4 regions of the Herbaspirillum sp. GCM10030257 genome follow, and region 1 is predicted to be linked to each of the others. Evidence: predicted binding sites of a transcription regulator. Region 1 holds the regulator's gene; each other region holds the start of a gene.
What was found. Region 1 encodes sigma-54, which starts transcription at its own class of promoters, with help from an activator protein. Its sites were predicted from a motif close to TGGCANGNAANCTGCTTT; they were not measured.

Region 1 (4,263 bases):
CGATCGAAGCGGGATGCCACTTTGGCGCGTTGTCCTTATCGATCACGACCGATCGGATTCCTTCGAGGACTTCGCCATTTTCAAAACTGCGCCGCACCATCGTGCGTTCCATGCGCAGGCAATCGGCGACGCTCATGTTAACACCACGCCGCAACTGCGACAGCGTCACGCACATCATCAACGGCGAACGTTTCTGCACGACGGCCAGCGTCTTCTGCGCAAACTCGTTGTTATCACCTGCAAGCGATGCGGCAATTGCGCTTACACGATCATGAGCAAAATGCCGGTCAATCGCCGCCCGTTGTGCCGCGAGTCGGCTCGACGAAGATGCGGCCTGCGCCTTGAATGGCGCCGCGAATTCCGCGACAGCGTCGCGCACATCCGACGAGGTCGACGCCAGCATGGCGAGCAGCGCAGGCAACTCGGTGGATGGTACAAACACATCGGCCAGTTCCGCATACAAGGCATCCGCAGCGCCGATGATTTCGCCGGTTACGCCGAGATAGGTTCCCAGCTGCCCCGGTACGCGTGACAGGAAATAACCGCCGCCGACATCCGGAAACAAGCCGATATTCACTTCCGGCATCGCCATCTTCGTGCGTTCGGTGACAATACGTATCCGGTTCGATTCACCGCCTTGCGCGACACCCATGCCACCACCCATGACGATGCCATCCATCAGTGCAATATACGGCTTGGGGTAAAAGTGGATGAGGTGGTTAAGCGCGTATTCCTCGGTAAAAAAGTCTTCCAGCAATGCGCTTCCGCGCAGCGGTGTCGTGCTGCCCGCTTCATGGAAAAAACGGATATCGCCACCGGCACAAAACGCCCTGTCGCTGCTGCTGTGAATCAGCACGGCGCGCACATTGGCGTCATTGCGCCAGGCGAGCAACGCCGTCGTGATGGCGCGCACCATGTCGAGAGAAAGGGAGTTCAGCGCCTTGGGGCGGTCCAATGTGATGATGCCGATATGGTTGGTAATGGTGGTGCGGACAAATTCAGTCATGGGAATGAAAGCGGAGAGCCGTGAATGGAAACGTTTTATTTTATCGACTATGCGGGGAGGCCGTCAGTCGCTGCGCCGACAGTCGATTCAGCAGCATGCGGAAAAAGACGCGACTTCATGTTGCCCGGCGGGTTGGGATTGGTATAAAGCTGCAGAAACCAAAAAGGGCGCCTCTGGCGCCCTTCATTGCGTTTCCGGATTATCCGGCGTGGATCAACTCTCTTCAGTGGTTGATGTTTCCGGCATGCGTTTTATCGCTTCACACTGATGATCCTGTATTTTTGCCTTGTATTTGAGTACCTGGCGGTCGAGCTTGTCGATCAGCGTATCAATTGCCGCGTACAGGTCGTGGGCAAAACTTTCCACATGTATGACGTTACCTCTCAAGCGCAGATTGACTTCGGCACGTTGCCGCTTATCTTTTTCAGAGGGCTTTTCAACCCCGAGGATGACTGCAATATCAATGACATGATCGAAATGTCGAATAATCCTGTCCAGTTTGTTTTGGACGTATTCGCGAATGGCAGGTGTCAATTCCAGATGATGTCCACTGATTATGAGGTTCATACAGCGCTCCTATGGCTGGCGTCGCTGGAGGTTCGCAAACGTGCCCCGAAAAGCGTAGGTGGGTGGGCTACGCTGGAACACAGCAACATCACTACAACAAAAACTACAGGGATTTGCGCAGATTGACTGGAGGGATTTTCAGGGCTTCGCGATATTTTGCGACCGTACGTCGTGCTACAACCATGCCCTGTTCCCCCAACATATCTGCAATTTTGCTGTCAGAAAATGGATTCTTGGGGTCTTCTGCTCCTATCAATTGTTTGATGAGGGCGCGGATCGCGGTCGAAGAAGCTTCTCCCCCTGCTTCTGTCGCGACATGGCTACCGAAGAAGTACTTCAACTCAAACATGCCGTGGGGGGTCAGCATGTACTTTTGAGTTGTTACCCGAGAGATAGTGCTCTCGTGTAAACCTAGTGTATCAGCTATTTCACGCAAGACAAGGGGGCGCATGGCGACCGCACCATGCGAGAAAAAGTTCCGCTGGCGGTCAACAATTGCCTGTGCAACACGCAGGATGGTATCGAAGCGCTGCCGCATATTCTTGATCAGCCACTTGGCTTCCTGCAGTTGTGACGAAAGTGATCCCTCACCCTTGTTCTGCTTGAGGATGTTGGCATACAAGGCGTTGACGCGCAGCCGGGGCATCACATCGTGGTTGAGCATGACTTGCCAGCCGTTTTTTGTTTTTTTCACGATCACGTCGGGGACGACATAATCGGAGGCATCCGACGCGTACAGTGCACCGGGATGCGGATTGCATTGCTTGATCACGTACTGCGCTTCGCGCAAGTCTTCGTCGTCGCAATCGAGCGCCTTCTTCAGTTTGTTGAAGTCTCGCTGAGCAAACAAGGGCAGGTAGTTTTCGACGATTTCCAGTGCGCGGCGACGTGTCACCATCGGTACCTTGGGAAAACGGCGGATCTGGATCGACAGGCATTCCGATGCATTGCGCGCACCGACGCCGGCCGGCTCGAAACTCTGCAGCATCTTGAGCGCCACATTGAGGTCATCGAGATCGATCTCGAGTTCCGCCGGCAGCCGAGCATGGATTTCTTCCAGTGACTCGTCGAGATAGCCATTGTCGTTGAGGGCATCGATGATCAGCTCGACCAGGGCACGATCACGCGGTTCGCGCACGGTCAGGCGCATCTGCTCCAGCAGGTGTTCGCGCAGGGTGGTCTCGTGGGCTTCCAGCTGCGGTCGGGCGTCGTCATCTTCCGGAGCCTTGGAAGTGCGTGCAACGTCGTCGAAGCTCCAGTCGTTGTCCGACGCATTGGAATTTTCGCCTGATTCCCCGCCTTCAAAGCTGCCTTCTGGTTCATCACGACTGGGCGTCGAAGCATCAGCCGCGGGCGCTTCGGAACTGCTGGCCGATGGCGGCGCACTGATGGCGCCATCGGCCAGCAGCCGTACCGAATGGTCGAGCGGATCGTCAACACGCTCCAGCATCGGATTGTCGGAAAGGATTTGTTCCAGCTCCTGATGCAGCTCGAGCGTCGACAGCTGCAACAAGCGGATCGATTGTTGCAGCTGCGGTGTCAGCGCGAGATGTTGCGATACGCGAAGTTGGAGAGTCTGTTTCATGCCTGTCTGTTTCTTCCCTACATCCGGAAGTGTTCGCCGAGATACACGCGGCGCACGGATTCGTTGGCAATAATGTCGTCTGGACGTCCGCTTGCGAGGACCGAGCCTTGATTAATAATATAAGCCCGATCGCAAATGCCCAGCGTTTCCCGTACGTTGTGGTCGGTGATCAGCACACCGATGCCACGTTCCTTCAAAAAGCGCACAATGCGCTGAATTTCAATCACCGCGATCGGATCGACGCCGGCGAACGGTTCATCCAGCAGCACGAAGCGCGGATTGGTTGCCAGCGCCCGTGCAATCTCGACGCGTCGCCGCTCGCCACCCGACAGCGACAAAGCCTGGTTTTCGCGCAGTCGTTCGATCTGCAGGTCCGACAACAGTCTGCCGAGGCGCTTGTCGATCTCGGCCTTCGGCAAGGGTTTGTCGTCGACCCGCTGCAATTCCAGCACGGCGCGGATATTGTCTTCTACCGTCAGCTTGCGAAATACCGATGCCTCCTGCGGCAGGTAGGACAAGCCCAGCGTCGCGCGCCGGTGAATCGGCATGCGCGAGATGGCGACGCCGTCCAGGTCGATCTCGCCTGCATCCGACGGCACCAGTCCCACGATCATGTAAAACGAAGTGGTCTTGCCGGCACCGTTCGGCCCCAGCAGGCCGACCACTTCGCCGCTTTCCACCTGCAGCGATACATCATGCACCACCTGACGGGTGCCATAACTCTTTTGCAAGCCGCGGACGACCAATGTGCTTGCCATGCTACTTATCCTTCGATTCCGTGCGCGGCTGTATCACCGCTTTGATCCGTCCGCCACCGGGCTTGGTTTCCCCGGTCGGCGTGTTGTTGACCGTAAAGAATTCCGCGCGGCTGTCATAGGAAATAAACTCGCCTTCCACTTCATCGGTCGCCTTCTTTCCCTCCAGCCGGCGCATTTTCGCTTTCGAGAACAGTTTGACGATTTCCGTCTTGCCGTTGTACTCGATACGTTCCGCCTGTCCTTCCACCCACTGGTCCGAGCCGCCATCCCGCTTCTGACGAAACGTCGCCAGGCCGCCCGGCGGCGCCAGCAGGGTTGCGTACTGATACCCTGCCGGATCCTGCGTC
Region 2 (4,263 bases), on a different contig from region 1:
CACAGGATGTAGTCAAGACAAATTACATCTTCTGCTTGGCCTCGTTACCTGCAATGAACGGGCTCCACGGTTGCGCGCGGATCGGGCCCTTTGTCTTCCATACGACGCTGAACTGACCGTCCGGCTTGATTTCGCCGATCATCACCGGTTTGTGCAGGTGGTGGTTGGTCTTGTCCATGGTCAGCTCGAAGCCGGAAGGTGACTTGAAGGTCTGTCCGCCCATCGCTGCGATGACCTTGTCGGTATCGGTCGACTTGGCCTTTTCTACAGCCTGCTTCCACATATGGATGCCGACGTAAGTGGCTTCCATCGGGTCGTTGGTGACAACGGTGCTGGCGTTAGGCAGCTTCTTTTCTGCGGCATAAGCTTTCCATTGCTTGATGAAGGTATCGTTGACCGGGTTCTTCACCGACTGGAAATAATTCCATGCGGCGAGGTGGCCGACGAGCGGTTTGGTATCGACGCCACGCAGTTCTTCTTCACCGACCGAGAACGCGACAACCGGTACGTCGGTTGCCTTCAGGCCTGCATTGCCGAGTTCCTTATAGAACGGTACGTTGGAATCACCGTTGATTGTGGAGATCACGGCAGTCTTGCCGCCCGAGGAGAACTTCTTGATGTTGGCGACGATGGTCTGGTAATCCGAATGACCGAACGGTGTGTAGACTTCATCGATATCGGATTCCTTCACGCCCTTGGATTTCAGAAAGGCACGCAGGATCTTGTTCGTAGTACGCGGGTATACATAGTCAGTGCCAAGCAGGACGAAGCGCTTGGCGCCGCCGCCGTCTTTCGACATCAGGTATTCCACCGCGGGGATCGCCTGCTGGTTCGGTGCCGCGCCGGTGTAGAACACATTCTTCTCGAGCTCTTCGCCTTCATACTGGACCGGATAGAACAGCAGGCTGTTCAGTTCCTTGAAGACAGGCAGCACGGACTTGCGCGATACCGATGTCCAGCATCCAAACACCACCGCCACCTTGTCCTGTGTCACCAGCTGCCGTGCCTTTTCGGCAAACAACGGCCAGTTCGATGCAGGGTCGACGACGACTGCCTCGAGCTTCTTACCCATCACGCCGCCCTTGGCATTGATTTCGTCGATCGTCATCAACGCCACGTCTTTCAACGAGGTTTCAGAGATCGCCATCGTGCCCGACAGCGAATGAAGAATACCGACCTTAATGGTGTCGGCGGCCAGGGCTTGCGGCATCCAGGCGGACGCGGTAAGCATCAAAGCGCCGGCTGCGGTCGCTTTCAAAAGGGTGCGACGAGACATTTTTGCTCCTACTGTAATGAATGGGGTCGATGGTGTGCGATAGCTCGCAAGCAATCTTTAGCAGTTTGCGTGCCAAGCATGACCCGGAGGAACGTCCCGTGCTGCGTGTTGAATATGCGCGATAAGAGTGCGCTGGATTGCAGCGCAGCCGTTGATAGTGCCCTTTTTTCGGGATCTCGCTTACAGTATTGGTGCGTAAACCGAGCGCCGCACGGCGAGCGTGCGGCGGGATTTGAATTCGCTCATGCGCTAAGCGGTGTCGTGGTCCGTAGTAGGGCTGTTGGTATGCTGGTTAGTCTGTTGTCTATTATTAGGCCATCAGGATGCTTCAGGTTCGGGAGGGAAGGTCACCACGTGATCAGCACCTAATCGTATACCGATCTTCTCCCCGATCGCGTGATCATGATGTGAAGGCACCAACGCCAGCAGCGTCTGTCCGCTCGGGAGTTTGAGGGTATACAAAAACTCTGCGCCGCGGAATGCCTTGCGTACGACCTCTGCCTGTAGCGAACTTGCGTCGTCATGAATGACGTCGTCGGCCCTCAGCAAAACATCGACGCGTTCCTGTTCCTTGTCGCCGGTGCCACATACATCAATACCCTGCCATAGCGGCAGGCTTCCAAGTTCGATATGCACCTGTTGCTTTGGCAGATCGACAGTGCCTGGAGCGAACACTCCTTGGCCAATGAAGTCGGCGACAAAGCGATCGCCGGGTCGATGGTAAAGGTTATAAGCGTTGTCCCATTGGACGATCACACCTTGATGCATTACGCCGATCTGGTCGGCGATCGCGAACGCTTCATGCTGATCATGGGTGACCAGCACGGCAGTCGTCCCGAGTTCCTTGAGGATGTCCCGCACTTCCAGTGCAAGCCGTTCGCGCAGGTCGACGTCTAGATTGGAGAAGGGCTCGTCCAGCAGGAGCAAGTCCGGTTGTGGCGCCAGCGCCCGTGCGAGAGCGACGCGCTGCTGCTGGCCTCCCGAGAGCTCGTGCGGATATTGGCGTGCGTGGGTCGCCAGGCCGACAATACCCAGCAGACGGTCGACGCGTGTCTTGCGTTCGCTGGCTGACAACTTGCGCAAGCCAAATGCGATGTTCTCCCACACCGACAAATGTGGGAAGAGGGCATAGTCTTGAAACACCACGCCGACATGGCGGGTTTCCGGCGCATCTGTTCGGGTTGGATTGCTCAATTCGCGGCCGCCAAGCGAAATACTTCCGTCCAGTACGGACTCAAAACCGGCAATGGCACGTAACACCGTCGTCTTCCCACAACCCGAAGGTCCGAGCAGGCAGCCAATTTCGCCCCTGCCCAAGGAAAAGGACAAGCCATGGACAATTTCCTGGATCGTCCTGCCAAGTGGGTAGCCCACGCGGATGGATTGGACCCGTAGATGGACCTCTGGAGAAAAATACGGCGTATTCATATGCATAGGATTGCTGGTTTGGAATTCGATATTGATTATAATTCTCATTTACCTACCTAGACAGGCGATTGTGGATTTCCAGCGTATTCCGATGGCGCTTCCGCGCGGCAGCTGCCAAAGCCGCATAAGCAGAGGCCGTATCCATCCTCTGCTGCTCATATCCCTGGCAGTTGCCATTCTGGTTGGCATTCCAATTGTTGGCGTACTGTCCAATCTACTTGCAACAGGCGATGCATCCGGAAGTGGTGCCGGAACCTTTACTCACCTCTGGGCAACTGTCCTGCCAGAATATCTTTTCAACAGTCTTGCTATTGCGGCAATTGTCGCCGTGCTGGGCGGCATGGGCGGAGTAGGCTGTGCCTGGCTCGTGGCTGTATTTGATTTCCCCGGAAAACGGATATTCGAATGGGCGCTGATCCTGCCACTGGCGATGCCCGCGTACGTCGTCGCCTATGCCTATACGGATTTCCTGCAGTTTTCCGGACCGGTACAGTCAGCGCTGCGCGCAACATTCGGCTGGCAAGCGAGGGAATACTGGTTTCCCGAGATCCGTTCCATCGGTGGCGCCGGAATCGTGTTTGCAATGGTGCTGTATCCGTATGTTTATCTGCTGGCCCGGACGGCCTTTCTGGAGCGTAGTCCCCGGATGTGGGATGCGGCCCGCACTTTGGGCGCCGGACCATGGGAGGCATTCGCCAAGGTCAGCCTGCCGTTGGCCCGGCCTGCCGCTGTCGCCGGCATTGCGCTGGCTCTGATGGAAACGCTGGCTGACTACGGCGCGGTTGCCTATTTCGGCGTGCCCACCCTTACTACCGGAATTTATAAGTCCTGGTATGCATTTTCTGACCGCACCTCCGCAGCACAGATCGCCGCCGTGCTGCTGATGGCCATCACGCTGCTCATGCTCATTGAGCAGACCAGCCGTGGGCGTGCGCGTTACTACGCAGTGGGAAGTCGTACCCGGCTACAAATGCCCATGCGCCTCAACGGGATTCATGCGATAGGCGCGGTCGTATTTTGCGCCTTGCCGGTGTTCGTCGGTTTTCTGGTGCCGGTTGGGATTCTGCTTCGTCTGGTCGCGCGTGAGGATACGGTAGAGTTTGGAGAGCGTTTCTATGGCTGGCTATATAACAGCGTCCTCCTGGCTGGCGTGACGGCACTGATCGCTATTATGGTTTGCGTGCTTCTGGCTTATGCAGCGCGTGTGACGCGCAGTCAGCTTCAGGGCGTATGCAACCGCGTTGTCAGCATGGGCTACGCAGTCCCCGGCGCGGTCATTGCGGTCGGTATCCTGATTCCCCTGTCGCGGCTCGATGCCTGGAGTGCTGAACGTGGCTTGGGATTGGTGTTGACCGGCAGCGCGGCGGCGCTTGTGTATGCCTATCTGGTGCGCTTTCTCTCCGTGTCGTACCAGACTGTGCAAGCCGGCCTGACTAAGATTACGCCCAGTATGGACGCCAGTGCGCGCGTCCTTGGGCATGGCATTGGCTCCATGCTATTGAGGGTCCATGCGCCTCTGTTATGGCGTAGTGTTGCGACCGCCGGGTTGCTGGTGTTCG
Region 3 (4,263 bases), on a different contig from region 1:
CTGCTGCTGATGTTCCAGGAAACGGTGCGCTGGTGCGGTTCGCTACGGGGCGACAGGCGCAGTTGCTGGATCGTATAGTTCAACGGTGCCGTATAGCGATATACCGTTTCATGGCGAATGAAGTGTCGCATTCTCAGGGCTCCAGCCTCAGGCTGCCAGAGGAACCAGGAAATCGCGACTGACGCGATTGCCAAGTTCGTAGATACGTTCCAGAAACTGTGTCAGGTAGTCGTGCAAACCGTCTTTCAGGATCTCTTCGATATTGCCGAATTTCAGTTCCGCATGCAGGCGCCCGGCAAAGCGTTCGGTCCCAGCGGACACGTCATTGCGCACATGCTGCAGATTGTTGACCACCTCTTCGAGACACGCCAGCAGTGACCGCGGCATATCTCCCCGCAGCATCAGCAGCTCGGCCACGCGTTCGGGCGTGATTACATCGCGATAGACCTTGCGATAAATTTCAAAAGCAGATACCGAGCGCAGGATCGCTGCCCAGTAATAGAAGTCGCGCTGCGCCTCTTCATTGGGGTGCGCGTCCGCATATGCATCCGGGTTTGCTCCGTGAAACTTCACGTCGAGAATGCGGGCAGTGTTGTCCGCTCGCTCGAGAAAGGTGCCGAGACGGATGAAATAGAAAGCTTCATCCTTGAGCATCGTGCCAATGGTAACGCCGCGTGACAGGTGGGACCGGTATTTGACCCATTCGAAAAACGCGCTTGGGTCGCGCTCCAGCATGCCGCTGCGCAGCTTAACCTGCAGGTCGAGATAGGTGGCGTTCTGGGTTTCCCACACTTCCGTGGTTAGCGTGCCGCGCACGGCACGCGCATTTTCGCGAGCCTGCGTCAGGCAGGATACGATGGATGAAGGATTGTCCGGATCGCGCACCATGAAGTCGAGTACGTCCTTCGCGGTGAGCAGCCCATGTTTGTCATCGAAAGCGCTCAGCAATTCGGAAATGCCAAGCATCGCACGCCATCCCTGCTCGGCGGCTTCCGCCGACTGGGGCAGCAGGGCGGTCTGGACATTCACGTCCAGCATGCGTGCGGTGTTTTCGGCACGCTCGGTATAGCGTGCCATCCAGAACAAGTGGTCTGCGGTTCGACTCAGCATCTTATTTCTCCAAAACCCAGGTGTCCTTGGTGCCACCTCCCTGCGACGAATTCACGACCAGCGAGCCTTCTTTCAATGCAACGCGGGTCAGGCCGCCCTTGACCATGGAAACCGTTTCTCCGGACAGGACGAAAGGACGCAGGTCAATATGGCGGGGAGCGATCCCCGATTCGACGTAGGTCGGGCACGCCGACAGGGCGAGGGTCGGTTGTGCAATGTAACTGTCGGGCCTGGCGATCAGACGCTGGCGGAAAGCTTCGATCTCGGCCTTGGTTGATGCCGGACCCACCAGCATGCCGTACCCCCCGGCACCGTGCACTTCCTTGACAACCAGCTCCGGTAGCTTGTCCAGCGTGTACTGAAGATCTTCCGTCTTGCGGCACTGGTAAGTCGGGACGTTATTCAGGATCGGGTCTTCCGACAGGTAGAACTTGATCATGTTCGGCACATACGGATAGATCGATTTGTCGTCCGCGACACCGGTACCGATGGCATTGGCCAGCGTAACGCGACCGGCGCGGTACACCGACAGCAATCCGGGCACGCCCAGCGAAGAATCCGGGCGGAAGGCCAGCGGATCAAGGAAGTCGTCGTCGATGCGTCGGTAGATGACATCAATGCGCTTCGGTCCGCGCGTGGTGCGCATGTAGACCGCATTGTCATCGACGAACAAGTCCTTGCCTTCAACTAATTCCACGCCCATCTGCTGTGCCAGGAACGCATGCTCGAAATAGGCCGAGTTGTACATGCCTGGCGTCATGACGACGACTGTCGGATCGACGACGCCGAGCGGTGCCACCGAACGCAGATTATCCAGCAGCATGTCGGGATAGTGGGCCACCGGCGCAACCTTGTAGTGCGCGAAGAGTTCTGGAAACAGCCGCATCATCATCTTGCGGTCTTCAAGCATGTACGATACACCGGAGGGCACGCGCAGGTTGTCTTCAAGAACGTAGAACTCTCCTTCACCCGCGCGGACGATATCGACGCCTGCGATATGCGCATAGATATCAGAAGCTACGGAGATGCCCTGCATCTCAGGCCGATACTGCGCATTCCGGAATATCTGCTCGGCAGGTACGACACCGGCCTTGACGATATGCTGGTCGTGATAGATATCGTGAATGAACATGTTCAGCGCTTTCACGCGCTGTACCAGACCCGTCTCCAGTCGTTCCCATTCCTTGGCTGGAATGATGCGTGGAATAATGTCGAAGGGAATCAGGCGTTCGGTACCGGCATCGTTGCCGTAGACCGCGAAGGTGATGCCTACCCGGCGAAAAATGAAGTCGGCTTCCGTTCGTTTGCGCTCAATGATTTCCGGAGGCTGGTGTGACAGCCACTGCTGAAATTGCCGATAGTGAGCGCGGACAGAAGAGGGGCCGTCCACATACATTTCATCAAAAAAGTTGGGCATGGCTTGTTTTGTATGGTTATCCGGATAGCATAACGCTACGGCCACCGCCGGTCGCTGCGCTTCGTCATGCTTTATGCCAGAAGCGTGCCAGCAGGGAACGATACCGTTGTTGCCTCTGGGCAGGCGCCGGCAGTTTCCCAATCCAATGGCAAAAGGGTGTCAAGGTGTGCGGATATGCTCTACCAGGGCGTCAGTGCCCCGATCCGGTGCACTGGTCAACAGGCTGACCAGTGCGATAGAGATGAAACCCGCAGGAACACCGAACACACCTGCCGAGATCGGCGCGATGCTGAACCACTGATTCAGCGAGGAACCGCCGAGTGCAGGATAGGTGCGGAGCATGTAAAACACACATACGGCAAAACCGATCAGGATGCCGGCAATGGCACCTTGCTGGTTCGCCCGCTTCCAGAAAACGCCCAAAACAAGAGCGGGAAACAGTGTCGATGCTGCGAGCGAGAATGCGGCGCCGACCATCGAAAGAATATCGCCCGGTTTCAGGGATGCCGCGTAGGCCGCAACTAGGGCGACAACCAGCAACAGCAACTTGGAAATCGTCACGCGCTTCTGCGTCGACGCCATGGGATCCACGGTCTTGTAGTAAATATCATGAGACAGCGCATTGGAAATAGTGAGTAGCAGTCCATCCGCGGTGGACAATGCCGCCGCCAGTCCGCCTGCCGCCACCAGCCCGGAAATCACATAGGGCAAGCCAGCGATCTCCGGCGTCGCAAGTACGACGATATCGCCATCCATGACGATTTCGGCTAGCTGCACTATGCCGTCGCGATTCAAGTCGGTGATCGACACCAGCGGATTGATCTTGTCCACGCTGGCCCAATACGAGACCCAGGACGGCAGTTTTGAGAATGGCGTGCCGACCAGAGAACTGTAGATGTCGTACTTCACAAGAACCGCGAGGGCCGGCACGGTGATGTACAGCAACATGATGAAGAATAAGGTCCAGAATACCGAGCGCCGCGCCTGAGGTACAGAGGGCGTCGTGTAGAAACGGACCAGGATATGGGGCAGGGCAGCGGTTCCCATCATCAGGCAAAGGACAAGGGCGAGAAAGTTATTGCGTTTGGTGTCGGACGCTTCCTTGGTCTTTCCTGGAAAAGGGGTTTCATGCGCAACGACAGGTTCCGCCCGCGCGAGGTTTTGGGCTTTCGCCTCGCGCCATTTGCGGTCGGCCTCTATCGGATCCTTCGGATAGGCGGCGAGCATCCTGCTTGCTGCCTTGATTTCAATCAGCGACGCATTACTGCGCTTGAGATCTTCGACATGGTGCTGCATGTCGACCAGGCCCTCTTCCCAGGACTTGGGCAGGTTCTTCAGCATGTCATCGTACTTTTCCGCACGGCGCTGAAAAATATCGCGAACCTGCTGTTCCATCGGATCGGCGTTAAGCTCCTTTTCGCGTTCGCTGAGCTTGGATAGGGCCGAGCCGTAGGCCAGTTGCGGAACCGGGACGTTTGTATGTTTCACCGACAGCCATATGACCGGAATCATGTAAGCGATGATGATGATGATGTACTGCGCGACCTGCGTCCATGTGATCGCCCGCATCCCGCCAAGGAAGGAGCACACCAGGATGCTGGCCAGCCCAAGAAAAATACCGACCGAAAAATCGACGCCGGTAAAGCGGGAAGTAATGAGTCCGACCCCATAGATCTGCGCGACTACGTAGGTGAAGGACACCATCACGGTTGCGATGACGGCCAGCACGCGCACGA
Region 4 (4,263 bases), on a different contig from region 1:
CGCATTCTTCATCAGTGAATAGCCTTGAACGCGTGAAGAACCTCTTTCCCGTTCCGTTCTCCAACGAGAACATGCCGCCCATGCCGTCAACTACATCGATGATCAATTGAGTATGCTGCCAATATTCGAATTGCTCGCTTCCGATATAGAAAGGCGCTCCGTGCAAAGTGCCGAGCAGGACATCGGTTTGGCTGATGCTGAAATCACCTACGGCATAACACATCGGAGAGCTGCCGTCGCAGCATCCGCCGGACTGGAAAAACATCAGCGGACCGTAACGTCTGGTCAGGGTATCGATCAGTTGCGTTGCAGTTTCGGTGGCAACCACTCGTGGTGGCGCGTTATGAGCCATGCTTTATCCTATTTTGAGTTGCCCACCGCCGCCACATCTGCGGCGGTGGGCATGGTCTTCGTTAGCGCGAATCAGAAGAAACCGAGCGCCTTCGGGCTGTAGCTCACCAGCAGGTTCTTGGTCTGCTGATAGTGATCGAGCATCATCTTGTGGTTCTCGCGGCCGATTCCTGACTGTTTGTAGCCGCCGAATGCTGCATGTGCCGGATACAGGTGGTAGCAGTTAGTCCATACGCGGCCGGCTTCAATCCCACGGCCCATGCGGAAGGCGCGGCTGCCGTCACGCGTCCACACGCCTGCGCCTAGGCCGTACAGTGTGTCGTTCGCAATCGACAGCGCTTCATCTTCATCCTTGAAGGTGGTGACCGATACCACCGGTCCAAAAATCTCTTCCTGGAAGATGCGCATTTTATTGTGGCCGCGGAACACGGTCGGTGTCACGTAATAGCCGCCGGCCAGATCGCCGTCCTGCATCTTACGCTCGCCACCAGTCAGCACCTGCGCGCCTTCCTGCTTGCCAATATCGATGTAAGACAGAATTTTTTCCAGTTGTTCCTGCGAGGCTTGGGCGCCGATCATGGTCGAGGAATCGAGCGGGTTCCCCTGCTTGATCTTTTCTACACGGGCGACTGCACGTTCAATGAAGCGGTCGTAGATCGATTCCTGCACCAGCACGCGCGACGGGCAGGTGCACACTTCACCCTGGTTGAGCGCGAACATCGCAAAGCCTTCCAGCGCCTTGTCGAAGAATTCATCATCCTTGTCCATCACGTCGGCAAAGAAAACGTTGGGCGACTTGCCGCCGAGTTCCAGCGTGACGGGAATGAGATTCTGCGAAGCGTATTGCATGATCAACCGGCCGGTGCCGGTCTCGCCGGTGAACGCTACCTTGGCGATGCGCTTGCTGGTCGCCAGCGGCTTGCCAGCTTCCAATCCGAAACCGTTAACAATGTTGACTACACCGGGCGGCAGCAGGTCTTGAATCAGCTCCATAAGAACCATGATCGACGCCGGCGTCTGCTCGGCCGGTTTCATCACTACGCAATTGCCCGCGGCAAGCGCCGGTGCGAGCTTCCATACCGCCATCAGGATCGGAAAATTCCAGGGAATGATCTGACCCACTACGCCCAGCGGCTCATGGAAATGGTAGGCATAGGTTTCCGCATCGATCGGCGCGATGCTGCCTTCCTGTGCACGCACTGCACCGGCAAAGTAACGGAAATGATCGATGGCCAGTGGAATGTCAGCGGCCGTCGTTTCGCGAATAGGTTTGCCGTTGTCAATGGTTTCGGCAGTCGCCAGCAACTCAAGATTGGCTTCCATGCGGTCGGCAATCTTGTTGAGGATGACTGCGCGCGCCGCTGGCGAGGTCTTGCCCCATTCCCTCTTCGCCGCATGCGCCGCATCGAGTGCGAGCTCGATGTCTTCAGCTGTCGAGCGCGCTACTTCGCAGAAGGTCTTACCGATCACCGGGCTGATGTTTTCGAAGTATTGACCTTTGACGGGTGGGACAAATTTGCCGCCGATAAAATTGTCGTAGCGCTGCTTGAACGGATTCTTAATGCCGAGTTTGCTGATGTCTGCCAGATTCATGTCGTCCTCCGAGTGGCGATTGTGAGATGTGTGATCCAGGGAGTCCCTAGATGTATTGGTATTGGCAATTGGCGTGCCAGCAAGGAATTTGCAGTTGAATCACGCTGTGACCGGGCTCAGCACGTATATTTGCGGTTTTTTTCAATGTCGTGGTCGGTGACACCACGAGCAAGTGTCTTTTTTTCGCGCAGTCGCTCAGGAAGTGTCTCAATCTGCAACAACCGGCAAAGCGCTTATTCAATTACAACATAGGCGCACATCCGCCTGCTGATAGGCGCTCTCGCGTTGCGTTTCTGGGGTGAGAAGGTGGTATGCGGCCGTTAGATTCAGATGCATAAGGGATAGCCTCGAGTCCAGAGATGCTTTTGCGAGACAATAAGGCTCATGCATCCAGTGCCTTGGGAATGGAGCAGGAAGAAGTAAAGCTTCCTACCAGGGACAGCACTACCGAACCGTTCATGTTAAGTGTGCTCAAGATTCGCATCTGCCGTTGTTTATTGCCGGATAGACGCAGAGCATTTTCCCACATGCAAACGGTATCGATTGATTAAGCAAATCGCAAAAGGAATCCGCGACAGGGCGATCTCGCAAGAATCAGGTCAAAGCGTTCATGAGCTTCGATCACTACGATGGATGGCCTTTAGGAAAATCATTGGACTGGTGGAGAAAACATTCCACCGGATCTGGCAGAAGCCGGTGCTTATTGCAAAACGGATCGATACCAGTATGCGGCCTGGGAGGTTGAGGAGCACAATCGGCTTCGCGATTGTGTCGATTAAATACAGTGATCCCCGCTTTCGTATGACCTAGTGACGTGGAAGCATGCTATCGATTGGACGATGTGGCTTAGAAGCTCATCAGCGTTACAACGATTGACAAAGAGTTCAGGGAAGTCGGTGTCGGCCGCTTACCAGGAGAAAGTCCACTCCAAAAGCAAGGATCTGTCCGACTACGCCAATTGATGGCTGAAGTCGGACAACCGTGTAGCCTAGAGAAAAATTGTCTACTGATTTGAGGCGGCGCCTATTGCACCTGCCGCAGCTGCTCCAGGATGGCCGGATTCTCCAGTGTGGACACGTCCTGGGTAATCTGCTCGCCTTTTGCCAGTACGCGCAGCAAGCGGCGCATAATCTTGCCGGAACGGGTCTTGGGCAGGTTGTCACCGAAACGGATTTCCCTGGGCTTGGCGATCGGGCCGATTTCCTTGCCGACCCAGTCACGCAGTTCCTTGGCAAGCTGTTTCGCTTCTTCTCCCGTTGGCCTTGCACGCTTCAATACCACGAATGCGCAGATTGATTCACCGGTTGTCTCGTCCGGCTTGCCCACTACCGCCGCTTCGGCCACCAGCGGATTGGCCACCAGCGCCGATTCGATTTCCATGGTGCCCATCCGGTGGCCGGATACATTGAGCACGTCGTCAATGCGACCGGTGATGGTGAAGTAGCCGGTCTGCTCATTGCGCACAGCGCCGTCACCGGCGAGGTAGATTTTGCCGCCCAGTTCTTCCGGGAAGTAGCTCTTCTTGAAGCGCTCAGGGTCATTCCAGATGGTACGGATCATTGATGGCCACGGTCGTTTGACCACCAGGATGCCGCCCTGCCCGTTGGGCAAGTCATTGCCGGTCTCATCCACCACGGCCGTCATGATGCCCGGCAGCGGTAGCGTGCAAGAACCAGGCACCATCGGTGTGGCACCCGGCAAAGGCGTAATCATGTGGCCGCCGGTCTCCGTCTGCCAGAAAGTGTCGACAACCGGGCACTTCTCGTTGCCAATATTTCTGTAGTACCACATCCAGGCCTCTGGATTGATCGGCTCGCCCACCGAGCCAAGCAGGCGTAGCGAGGACAGATCATAACGCTTCGGATGCACATCGGCATCGGCATCAGCCGCCTTGATCAGCGAGCGGATCGCGGTTGGGGCGGTATAGAAGATGGTGACCTTGTGTTTCTGAATCATGTCCCAGAAGCGGCCGGCGTTTGGATAGGTAGGGACACCTTCGAACACGACTTGCGTAGCGCCGACAGCCAGCGGGCCGTAGGTGATATAGGTATGGCCGGTAACCCAGCCGATGTCAGCGGTACACCAGAAGATGTCAGTGGGCTTGATGTCGAAGGTCCACTTCATGGTCAGCATGGCCCACAACAGGTAGCCGCCGGAGGCGTGCTGAACACCCTTGGGCTTGCCCGTGGAGCCGGAAGTATAGAGGATGAACAGCGGATGCTCGGCATCAACCCATTCCGGTTCACAGGTCGATGGCCGATGCTCGGTCACGTCGTGCATCCAGTAATCGCGGCCACGTACCATTTGGATATTACCGCC

Region 2: the regulator sigma-54 is predicted to act here: its motif matches at 1,334-1,351, upstream of urtA (urea ABC transporter substrate-binding protein).
Region 3: the regulator sigma-54 is predicted to act here: its motif matches at 2,600-2,617, upstream of ACFQUU_RS18840 (circularly permuted type 2 ATP-grasp protein).
Region 4: the regulator sigma-54 is predicted to act here: its motif matches at 2,006-2,023, upstream of adh (aldehyde dehydrogenase).

What each region holds. Positions count from the first base shown of each region.
Region 1 covers NZ_JBHTDH010000006.1:234,912-239,174, forward strand. Annotated here, with positions in the region: gene ACFQUU_RS11920 (enoyl-CoA hydratase/isomerase family protein) at 1-1,006, opposite strand, end outside; gene hpf (ribosome hibernation-promoting factor, HPF/YfiA family) at 1,220-1,573, opposite strand; gene ACFQUU_RS11930 (RNA polymerase factor sigma-54) at 1,677-3,158, opposite strand; gene lptB (LPS export ABC transporter ATP-binding protein) at 3,176-3,916, opposite strand; gene lptA (lipopolysaccharide transport periplasmic protein LptA) at 3,918-4,263, opposite strand, start outside.
Region 2 covers NZ_JBHTDH010000001.1:106,805-111,067, reverse strand. Annotated here, with positions in the region: gene urtA (urea ABC transporter substrate-binding protein) at 23-1,276, opposite strand; gene ACFQUU_RS00445 (ABC transporter ATP-binding protein) at 1,595-2,710, opposite strand; gene ACFQUU_RS00440 (ABC transporter permease) at 2,796-4,263, shown strand, end outside.
Region 3 covers NZ_JBHTDH010000013.1:43,912-48,174, forward strand. Annotated here, with positions in the region: gene ACFQUU_RS18830 (transglutaminase N-terminal domain-containing protein) at 1-131, opposite strand, end outside; gene ACFQUU_RS18835 (alpha-E domain-containing protein) at 148-1,110, opposite strand; gene ACFQUU_RS18840 (circularly permuted type 2 ATP-grasp protein) at 1,112-2,527, opposite strand; gene ACFQUU_RS18845 (sodium:solute symporter family protein) at 2,687-4,263, opposite strand, start outside.
Region 4 covers NZ_JBHTDH010000018.1:66,165-70,427, forward strand. Annotated here, with positions in the region: gene ACFQUU_RS21790 (DUF779 domain-containing protein) at 1-352, opposite strand, end outside; gene adh (aldehyde dehydrogenase) at 424-1,944, opposite strand; gene acs (acetate--CoA ligase) at 2,968-4,263, opposite strand, start outside.